3 regions of the Dysgonomonas sp. Marseille-Q5470 genome follow, and region 2 is predicted to be linked to each of the others. Evidence: riboswitches for the same ligand, from Rfam matches in the RefSeq annotation. Region 2 holds a riboswitch; each other region holds the start of a gene.

Region 1 (3,254 bases), on a different contig from region 2:
TTTTTGAGGTAACCCATATCATCAAATACGATACGCATATGACGTATATATTTCTCATTAAGCGTACGGAAAGCTTCCAAACTTTCAGATTTTCCGGCACCACTATCTCCTATAATAACGATATTGGCTTCTGTACCATTCTTGAGTAATATGTTTACCATAGCTCCGTGTAGCGGCAATCGCCCTTGCTCCATTTGCTTCACGTTATGAAGTGTAAGAAGCATTTTTTTCATATAGCCAAAATAGTCGATATCGTCGCAATGATTAGCGTAACCGATAAGAATATCATTTTTCTTATCCTTATAGTAGAAAGTACGTTTCTCTTCTATTCCATCAGGATATCCGAACACGTATATTATATCGGGTTTTTTACCGATATATTCACCGGCTTTAGCTAGTTCAAAAAGATTGGACAAGGCAAATCCGTGAACCATATAGTCCTTGTGGAAATAAACAAAGGTCAGCATATTCCCTACTTTAGCAGGAAATAAGAACCAGTCATCTTCATTCAGAATAATATTTTCTACCGGATTTGTTGTATGTTCTTGAAAAATGCCGTCGCGTGTATTTCTTTTTGTATACGAAATAAACGGAGGTTTAAACATAACAGAAGTAATGAATGGAATAGAAGTCAACCCATTGTATTCTATTGGGCAGTTCCAAGTAATGTCACTAAGAGTTAACCCTGCATTTGCACCTGCGGTAAGCTGGCGATACACAAGATGCTGATACCCCATTACGGTTTCTTGAATGCGGCGGTAGATAGAAAGTACCAATTCATTGAACAACTCGTTGGCATGCAAAAAACGTACACTTTGCAACCCGCTGCTGATGGAATTGTTATGCACTATAGTATAACGTTCCATTCTGCGCCAGAAGCCATAGAGAAGCTCTATAAGCTCTATAAATAAATCTTTATCGTTGAAGAAGATAGCATACTTGTTATGTACATTTTGCACCTCATCGGGATTACATACTGTAAGTAGCTTGAATGCTTCTATTAGTGTTTTTTGAAATTCTTCGTCAGTCTTGAATTCTTTGATATAATAATCGTAAATAATGACATCATTCTTTTTCAATCTTTGTATAAAAGCTTCAATAACCCGATGAAAACCGTAACTATTTAATATTTTTTGCCTCGTGTCGCAAAACTTAAGAGTGAAATTGATAATCGCCTTTCCTTCGCCTAAAGTAAACTCTTGTAACATGTTTAATTTTATTTATTATAGTTATTATTTCTATCCGGTTCGATATCGATTTGCAATCTCCTATCTCCATTTGTGACAGGAGATTGCAAACTTCAATACTTGATTTGAAAACATTCAAACTGCGTTGTTTTCCAACATCAAATTTAAGGAAACTTACCTATACAATTAAACGAATTAAAGACTAAATTTATAATAAATTGTAAATTAAAAATAAGTTTTTGCTATTACCTTGTATTGGTGTTGCTTATAAATACTTTATTTTTTGTCTTTTATGAATTTAGGATTAACATCAAAGGCAAAAAAGTAAGTATTTGTTTCGCTTAAACACTTAGGACAAAGGCAGTCACTATAGTTATCTTTTATATAATCGCGCACCCCTGAAACTAAAGAAACTCTACGGCAGCTACACAATTCTACGCGATCTTCTCTACAGCTGAAAGCGGCCGAACATCTTTGACATATCTTTTTCATTGTTGTAAGTTTTTATTGTTATTGAATATATAATAAGATCAGGAGAAGGTTTATTTAAAATATACAACCTCATTTGCAGATACCGAAATATGACATTGCAAGAGATCATAGTATAAATACTTCAACCAAAATCAATTTTCTATAATCAGAGAAAAATCTCTTGAGCTTTCTATCTTTTTTCGCGAAAGATGAAATTTATTTTTTTGGCAGGTCTTCTGACTTACTTCCGTTTTATACGACCTTCCCGTTTATGAAAAACAGTGGCTTTGAGGATTTGTATAAACGTTTAGCGAAGCTTACAGCAGCGCGACTGTTCAGGATTTACACCTGATTCCCTTTTCATTATATATCCAAGACTTCGAATATATAACACCAATTATGGTAACAAAGATATAGAATTATAAATAAGAACAAATATAAATAAGAAAGTTTTTGATGGTATAATGAATTACTATTTCATAAGAGTGTGTTCTGCAAGGAATAAGTTTCGAACAATAATTTCTGCTTTTAATCTTCCAAATCCCAATCATCAAAGAAGGAGTAATCCTCTGTAAACTGATCTAACTCCCGACGGTCTTTTTTTGTTGGCCGCCCCGTTCCTCTAGCTCTATCGACAAAGCCACTCACCTTAGACATTTCCAATATTTCAAGTTGAGATGGTGAAGTCACATCTTTCATAAATTCGGGCACAAGCTTCGCTCCCATTCTGTTTTCGGAAAGGTTGAGGACTTCAAAGGAATAAGTAACCGGAGGACGTCGCACTTCTATCACATCACCTACCTTAATTGATCGAGAGGGTTTTATAGTAACTCCTTTGATCGAGATACGTCCTTTTTTACATGCTTCTATTGCTATAGAACGAGTTTTGAAAAGACGAACAGCCCACAGCCATTTGTCTATACGTACTTCGTTTTTAGGTTCTTTCATAATAAAATCAGAATTTTGCCAATATGTCCGCAAACAAGACCGGCTTCACATCATTTATCAAAGTTATATATTAGATACAAAAGATATTCGTTTCTAACTTCTTTGGTTTTATTTATTATTGTATTGGTTCATGGTATTGTTGATACCTGCCAGACAAAAGCTTTTGATTATTTCGCCACAGGTCTCCAGTTTCACAGGAAGCTCTTTTTCCTCTTCGTCACTGAAATTATCGAGCACATAGCCAACTTGACCACCCCGAGAAAATTCGTTACCTATACCAAACCGTAAGCGGGCATAATCTTGTGTTCCTAGTACAGATTGTATATTACCCAGTCCGTTATGTCCGGCACTACTGCCTTTTCCTTTGAGGCGTAAAGAACCAAAAGGCAAAGCAAGATCATCTACAACTACCAAAAGATTCTCAATCGGTATCTTTTCTTGGTTTAGCCAATAACGAACAGCATTTCCGCTAAGATTCATAAAAGTAGATGGCTTTAGCAGAATAAGAGTACGTCCTTTGACCTTTAGTTCAGACACAAAGCCATAACGCCTGTCAGCAAAAACAATATTGGACGCTTTAGCTAAAGCGTCCAATACTCTGAATCCTATATTGTGGCGGGTATATTCGTATTCTCTACCAATATTACC
Region 2 (3,254 bases):
ACCTACAGTTACTTTATTGAACTTTCCGGCGTTGAATGTACCTTTCAGATTTATATTATTGTACTTCTGCCTTCTCACAAATTCTTCATCTCCGGGCATAAATGTGACACCGTTTTTGTCTTTGGTTTCTTTCAGGTAAGCTTTAAAGTATTCGAAACGGTCAGTATTCCAGTCTAATGCAATCAAGCCATTATTTTTCAGTAAATACTTTGCACCGGCACCAAATGAATAGTCGACGTATTTCATATCGAACCCATAAGCACTTACGGGGCGTTTAAATTTTTTGTCGAAAAGACTTCCCTCTACATACATGCTCAATTCTTTTGTCGCCTTATAACCAAAACGTTGGCTAAAAACATCGGAATAGAAGCGTAACATAGCTTGTTTATCCGTATCTACTTCTTTATCGTTTATTATTTCCTTTTTATTTAGTTGCCATCCGTCAGCCTGATTCCGCTGAAAAGAAGTAGACGAAGAGAAGCCCCCAACATTCAGATATAGATTAGCATTTTGAGTAAATTGTCCATACTCTGAGAAGCGTGTCTCTGTAGAAAAATTTACTAAGTCTTTTGGTTTATTGGTTATAATATTAATAACTCCCGCTATTGCATCCGAACCATACAAAGAAGAAGCAGCTCCTTTCAGAACTTCTATCCGCTTGATATTTCCCATATCAATGCGATTCAAGTCTACGTTACCTCCGACATCGCCACCAAGTTTTTTACCATCAACTAACACTAGTATATATCTATTGCTTAATCCATTTAGTTGCATGTACGATCCCATTGCATTAGGAGTAAATGACATGGAAGGATTCAGAGCAATCATAGCGTTTTCGAATGTAGGAATATTCGTGTTTTGGAGTTCCCTCTGAGAAATAACATCTATTGCAACGGGTGAGTTTTTAAGTTTGTTGATTGTGCCGGTACCTGTTACTACTACTTCATTCAGTTTAAGAGGTGAATGTTTCATCCGAATAAGGATGTTGTCATTAGATCTGTTTATTGTCTCACGAGCTCCATTATAATCCAGTGCACTAATTCTTAGAAGATTATTACCTTCCGGGATTTTTTCAAGACTAAACTCTCCCTTCAAATCTGTGGATGTTCCAATGGTTGTGTACTCAATCCATACGCTGGCACCAGCGATCGGCTTTTCATTTTCATCAACGACTCTTCCGCGCAAGCTCAACTGAGCGAACGAAATACTTGCAATACAGCATAGCAATGCTGTTAGCATAATTCTTAGTTTCATTAAAAAAGAAGTATAATGTTAGTTAATTATATTCCTGACCCCGGGAATATCTATTAATTTATGCTAGGCAGGTTTCCTGACTTGTTCCATTTTGAGAGGCCTTCCCATCATTGTGACAGTGGCAGTGGTGATACTCAAAATTTTATGGAATTCACAGTAGCGGGCACTGTTTCGGATTCTGACCGAATTCCCTTTTATGCAACAGACGAATGTCTGAATACATCACCTAAGCGGCTTCAAAGGTAATTGAAAAAAAATAGGATTAAAAAGAATTCTTAAAAAATATATTTTCTTGGTAAAATTCATTTCATTGATGGCTTTTTATACTTTTGCTGAAAATAAAACCAGATTACTCATGAAAGTGATTTCCAGTTTTCTCATAGCTGCGCCAAGCTCAGGTTCAGGAAAAACAACAGTTACTTTAGGCTTATTAAGAGCATTAAAGAATAGAGGTCTTAAGGTACAACCATTTAAGTGCGGACCTGATTATATAGATACGAAATATCACGATATGGCTTCTGGCAATAAATCTGTCAATCTGGATTTATTCTTATCATCAGAGAATCACGTCAGATATCTGTACTCAAAATACGCATCAGGAAGTGATGCTTGCATTACTGAAGGAGTGATGGGGCTATTTGACGGATATAACAAAATGAAAGGAAGTAGTGCCGAAATTGCAGGATTATTGGATATCCCTGTTGTTATGGTTATAAATGCCAAATCTATGGCATATTCAGCAGCTCCATTATTGTATGGATTCAAAAAGTTTTATGAAAAGATAAATGTTATAGGAGTAATTTTTAACTATGTAGGATCCGAAAGCCATTATAAATTTCTCTCGGATGCTTGCCACGATGTTGGTATAGTTCCACTAGGTTATCTGCCTAAAAATGAAAATCTCAGTGTGCCTTCACGTCATTTAGGATTAAGTATCGATCAAGATTTTCTTTTAGATGACTTTGCTAATATTGCCGCATCAATTGTAGAAAAACATATTGATATTGATAAATTGTTATCATATACGCAAGTTGAGTTAGGAAATTCAGAACCGCAGCGAATTAACGAACATGCTTCTCGGAGTCTGAAAATAGCAGTTGCAGCCGACGAAGTTTTCAATTTTATGTATCATGAAAATATAGAATATTTAAGAAAAATAGGAGAGGTGACCTTCTTTAGTCCTTTAACAGACAAATATTTGCCAAAGTCAGATTTTGTTTATTTCCCGGGAGGATATCCTGAATTATATGCAAAACAGCTAAGCGAAAATAAACTGCTACATAAGGCTATTAAGGATTATGCGGAAAATGGAGGTAATATTCTTGCAGAATGTGGTGGAATGATGTATCTGTCTTCATCTATCGCAGATAAAGATGGTATAGAATATCCAATGGTAGATATTTTCAAGCAAAAGGCTTCAATGGAAAACATGAAGCTTAAATTAGGATACCGTCAATTTGAATATAATAGTATAACTATTAGAGGACACGAATTTCATTATTCACATATTGAAAATAACATGGAAAGTATAACACAGCAGTATAATGCAAAGGAGGTTCCCGTAGATACAAAGCTATTACGCTACAAAAATGTAATTGCAGGATATACTCATATATATTGGGCTGAGATGGAGAATTTGTTACATTTATTTAAGTGATAAAAGTGTAGTTTGTATCAAGTGCACCAACTCTGATGATTGGTTACAACTCATAATAACATAGTTTATCATATGTATCGATATATAAGTTTTTTTATCAGTTCTATTGCATAAACCGTTATAGAAAGTTATAATCTGAGAATATATCATCAAGAAATTATATTTACTTATTACCTTTAATTCTCAAATTAATTTAATAATGAAACAAATTTTTATTAGTGCAGTATTATTCATGACTGCCCTTACTCTAAATGCACAAAAATTTAATGTCGGAACGTATAATGTTAGAAATGACAATTCATCCGATGTGGGTAATATGTGGAAAGATCGCTTTCCGTATATT
Region 3 (3,254 bases), on a different contig from region 2:
CGAAGCTTCCCTTTGCTCATGCAAATGATGGCATTTCATATACTTTCGCTATCACACCAAATACATTGGGTAAAAACAGAAAAGAAGAAGCTCAAAACCTCAGCGGACTTCTTGATGGCTACTTCTTACAAACAGGTCACCACCTCAACGTTAATGTATTTGACAGGAATCTGCTTATCGATGCGATGGAACATCCTGAAAAATATCCTCAGTTGACAATACGTGTATCAGGTTATGCTGTTAATTTCGTAAAACTTACAAAAGAGCAGCAATTGGATGTTATAAACAGAACGATTACTACATCATTCTGATACTCCGTTAATAAATAAAAAGTTGCTCCAAAACAAAAAAAACACTTTTGGGGCAACTTCACTTAGCTGGAAGAAAATAAATAATGAAAGGTTTAATTCATTCTTTCGAATCTTTTGGAACTAAAGACGGCCCGGGTATAAGATTTGTATTTTTTATGCAAGGCTGCCCTCTTCGTTGCCTCTATTGCCATAACCCGGACACATGGAATATGAACGATAAGAAGTACGAACTAGCTCCGGAAGAGGCTTTTGAAGAAGCAAAGAAGGTAAAAAACTTCATACGCAATGGGGGTATAACCATTTCGGGAGGAGAACCCCTGCTACAACCCCAGTTTATTATTGAGTTATTCAAGATGTGTAAAAATGAAGGTTTACATACAGCTATAGATACATCAGGATATATATTAAATGATAAGGTAAAAGAGGTTTTAGAGCACACAGATCTTGTACTACTGGATATTAAACACATCAACCCTGATAAATATAAAAACCTCACAGCAAAACCACTGGAACCAACACTTCGCTTCATGCAGTACCTCACAGAAATTGAAAAACCTGCATGGCTAAGATATGTGCTCGTTCCGGGCTTCACCGACGATGAAAAAGACCTAAATGACTGGGCAAAACAAGTTTCTGTATATAAAAATGTACAGCGAGTAGATATTCTACCTTTTCATCAAATGGGGTTGCATAAATGGGAGCAATTAGGTGAAGACTACAAGCTTAAAGACATTGCACCTCCCGAACAGTCGGAAATAGAGAAGGCTGAAAATATTTTCCGAAGTTATGGACTTAAGGTCTGATATATAGATTATTCATAAAACATTTTTCTTTACAAAAACAAAAAAAAGGTCATCAATAAGAATATAAAATTTTATTTTTAGAAAACTTTTCAACAATAATAAAATTACAACAAACTCATAAAAAGCCAATTAACAACAAACAGAGAAAACTTAAATCAGAAAACACTTAAATAAAATATCCAATCAAGTCTTTTATTAAGTAAAATCATATAACTTTGTTAACATATACGGTTCCGAATATAATCGGCTGAAAAGGGAATCAGGTGAAAGACCTGAACTATCCCCGTAGCTGTAAATTTCAGAAAGGTAGTTGGACTCTCACACCACTGTCAACGAATACTGATGGGAAGGTTACCAACTGCGAAATAAGTCAGAAGACCTGCCGTATATACATTCTAGCTTTCGGGAGAAAAGCAGCAGAATTATACAACATATTAACTCCAAATAAGTCTGTGTACTTCCCTGCTCCTGTCAGTTATATTTTAATTGATACAATAAAAGTATAAACGATAACGAATATGATTCAGACAGTTGTAAAAAGAGACGGACGTATCGTCGGTTTTAATGAGGAAAAAATCATGGCGGCAGTTCGCAAAGCCATGCTACACACCGAACAAGGAGAAGATTCCACTTTAATCAGACGCATTACAGACTATGTATCCTGTCAGGGAAATGAGCAGATGACAGTGGAGCAAATACAAGACATGGTAGAAATGGAGTTGATGAAAAGCCCCCGCAAAGAGGTGGCAAAAAAATACATCGCCTATCGTGACAAACGCAGCATTGCCCGCAAAGCAAAAACGCGAGACATGTTTTTGGAAATTATAGATACCAAATCAAACGATATCACGCGCGAAAATGCAAACATGAATGCCGATACTCCTGCCGGCATGATGATGAAGTTTGCTAGCGAAACCACCAAACCATTTGTGGATGATTATTTATTATTGCCGGAGGTAAAAGAAGCTGTTCGTCTCAACTATCTGCATATACACGACAAAGATTATTATCCGACTAAAAGTCTTACTTGCGTACAACATCCTTTAGATAAAATATTACAAAACGGTTTTTTTGCAGGGCATGGAGAATCTCGTCCCGCAAAACGCATTGAGACAGCCAGCATGCTGGGTTGCATCTCTCTGGAAACAGCACAAAATGAAATGCATGGCGGACAGGCTATTCCTGCTTTCGATTTTTATTTAGCTCCATTTGTACGTAAAAGCTTTATTGAAGAAATAAAAGTTCTCGAACAAGCTACAGGAATAGAATACAAACATTTGTACGAAACAGAAATAGAAGATTATATCCCTTGTTCCGTCAAAGATTTAGCAGGAGACAAACGAATTATACAGCATGCCATAAACAGAACAGTGAGCAGAGTTCATCAATCGATGGAGGCCTTTATTCACAATATGAACACAATCCATTCTCGTGGAGGAAATCAGGTCGTATTCAGTTCGGTCAATTACGGAACGGACACCTCCGCTGAAGGGCGCTGTATTATTCGCGAATTACTCCACAGTACATACGAAGGAGTAGGAAGTGGCGTAACGGCTATTTTCCCTATACAAATATGGAAAAAGAAGCGAGGCGTAAACTATTTGCCGGACGACAAAAACTATGATCTTTATATACTAGCAAGCAAGGTGAGTGCCCGCCGTTTCTTCCCTAACTTTTTGAATCTGGATGCGACATTCAATCAACATGAAGACTGGAAAGCAGACAATCCTCGCCGATTTGAATACGAAGTAGCTACAATGGGTTGTCGGACACGCGTATTCGAAAATCGCTTTGGGAAAAAGACATCTATCGGACGGGGGAATCTCTCTTTCTCCACTATCAATCTTGTACGCATTGCCTTAGAATGCAGAAATATAGAAAATGAAAAAGAAAGAATAGATTGCTTCTACAGCAAACTAAACCAGATACTCGACCTGACCGCATTACAATTGCATCGCAGGTTCGAATTTCAGAAAACTGCCGCTCCCAAACAATTTCCATTACTAATGTCTGTATTATGGGAAGGATGCGAGCAGGTAAAAGATGAGAACACGATAGAGAAGGTTATTAATCAGGGCACATTGGGCATTGGTTTTATAGGACTTGCCGAAGCTCTTGTTGCACTTGTAGGTAAGCATCA

Evidence for each region. Region 2 has a riboswitch for cobalamin ahead of QOX35_RS12845 (TonB-dependent receptor). Riboswitches for the same ligand answer to the same signal wherever they lie in the genome.
Region 1: another riboswitch for cobalamin. It lies ahead of QOX35_RS05580 (cysteine-rich CWC family protein); the one in region 2 lies ahead of QOX35_RS12845 (TonB-dependent receptor).
Region 3: another riboswitch for cobalamin. It lies ahead of QOX35_RS00360 (anaerobic ribonucleoside triphosphate reductase); the one in region 2 lies ahead of QOX35_RS12845 (TonB-dependent receptor).

The regions. Positions count from the first base shown of each region.
Region 1 is NZ_CATNVE010000002.1:541,759-545,012, reverse strand. It holds gene QOX35_RS05585 (phosphoenolpyruvate carboxykinase (ATP)) at 1-1,208, opposite strand, end outside; gene QOX35_RS05580 (cysteine-rich CWC family protein) at 1,464-1,679, opposite strand; cobalamin riboswitch at 1,868-2,071, opposite strand; gene QOX35_RS05575 (RNA-binding S4 domain-containing protein) at 2,187-2,606, opposite strand; gene pth (aminoacyl-tRNA hydrolase) at 2,715-3,254, opposite strand, start outside.
Region 2 is NZ_CATNVE010000008.1:55,023-58,276, reverse strand. It holds gene QOX35_RS12845 (TonB-dependent receptor) at 1-1,254, opposite strand, end outside; cobalamin riboswitch at 1,304-1,499, opposite strand; gene QOX35_RS12840 (cobyrinic acid a,c-diamide synthase CobB) at 1,568-2,911, shown strand; gene QOX35_RS12835 (endonuclease/exonuclease/phosphatase family protein) at 3,111-3,254, shown strand, end outside.
Region 3 is NZ_CATNVE010000001.1:76,474-79,727, forward strand. It holds gene pflB (formate C-acetyltransferase) at 1-311, shown strand, start outside; gene pflA (pyruvate formate-lyase-activating protein) at 395-1,114, shown strand; cobalamin riboswitch at 1,326-1,515, shown strand; gene QOX35_RS00360 (anaerobic ribonucleoside triphosphate reductase) at 1,633-3,254, shown strand, end outside.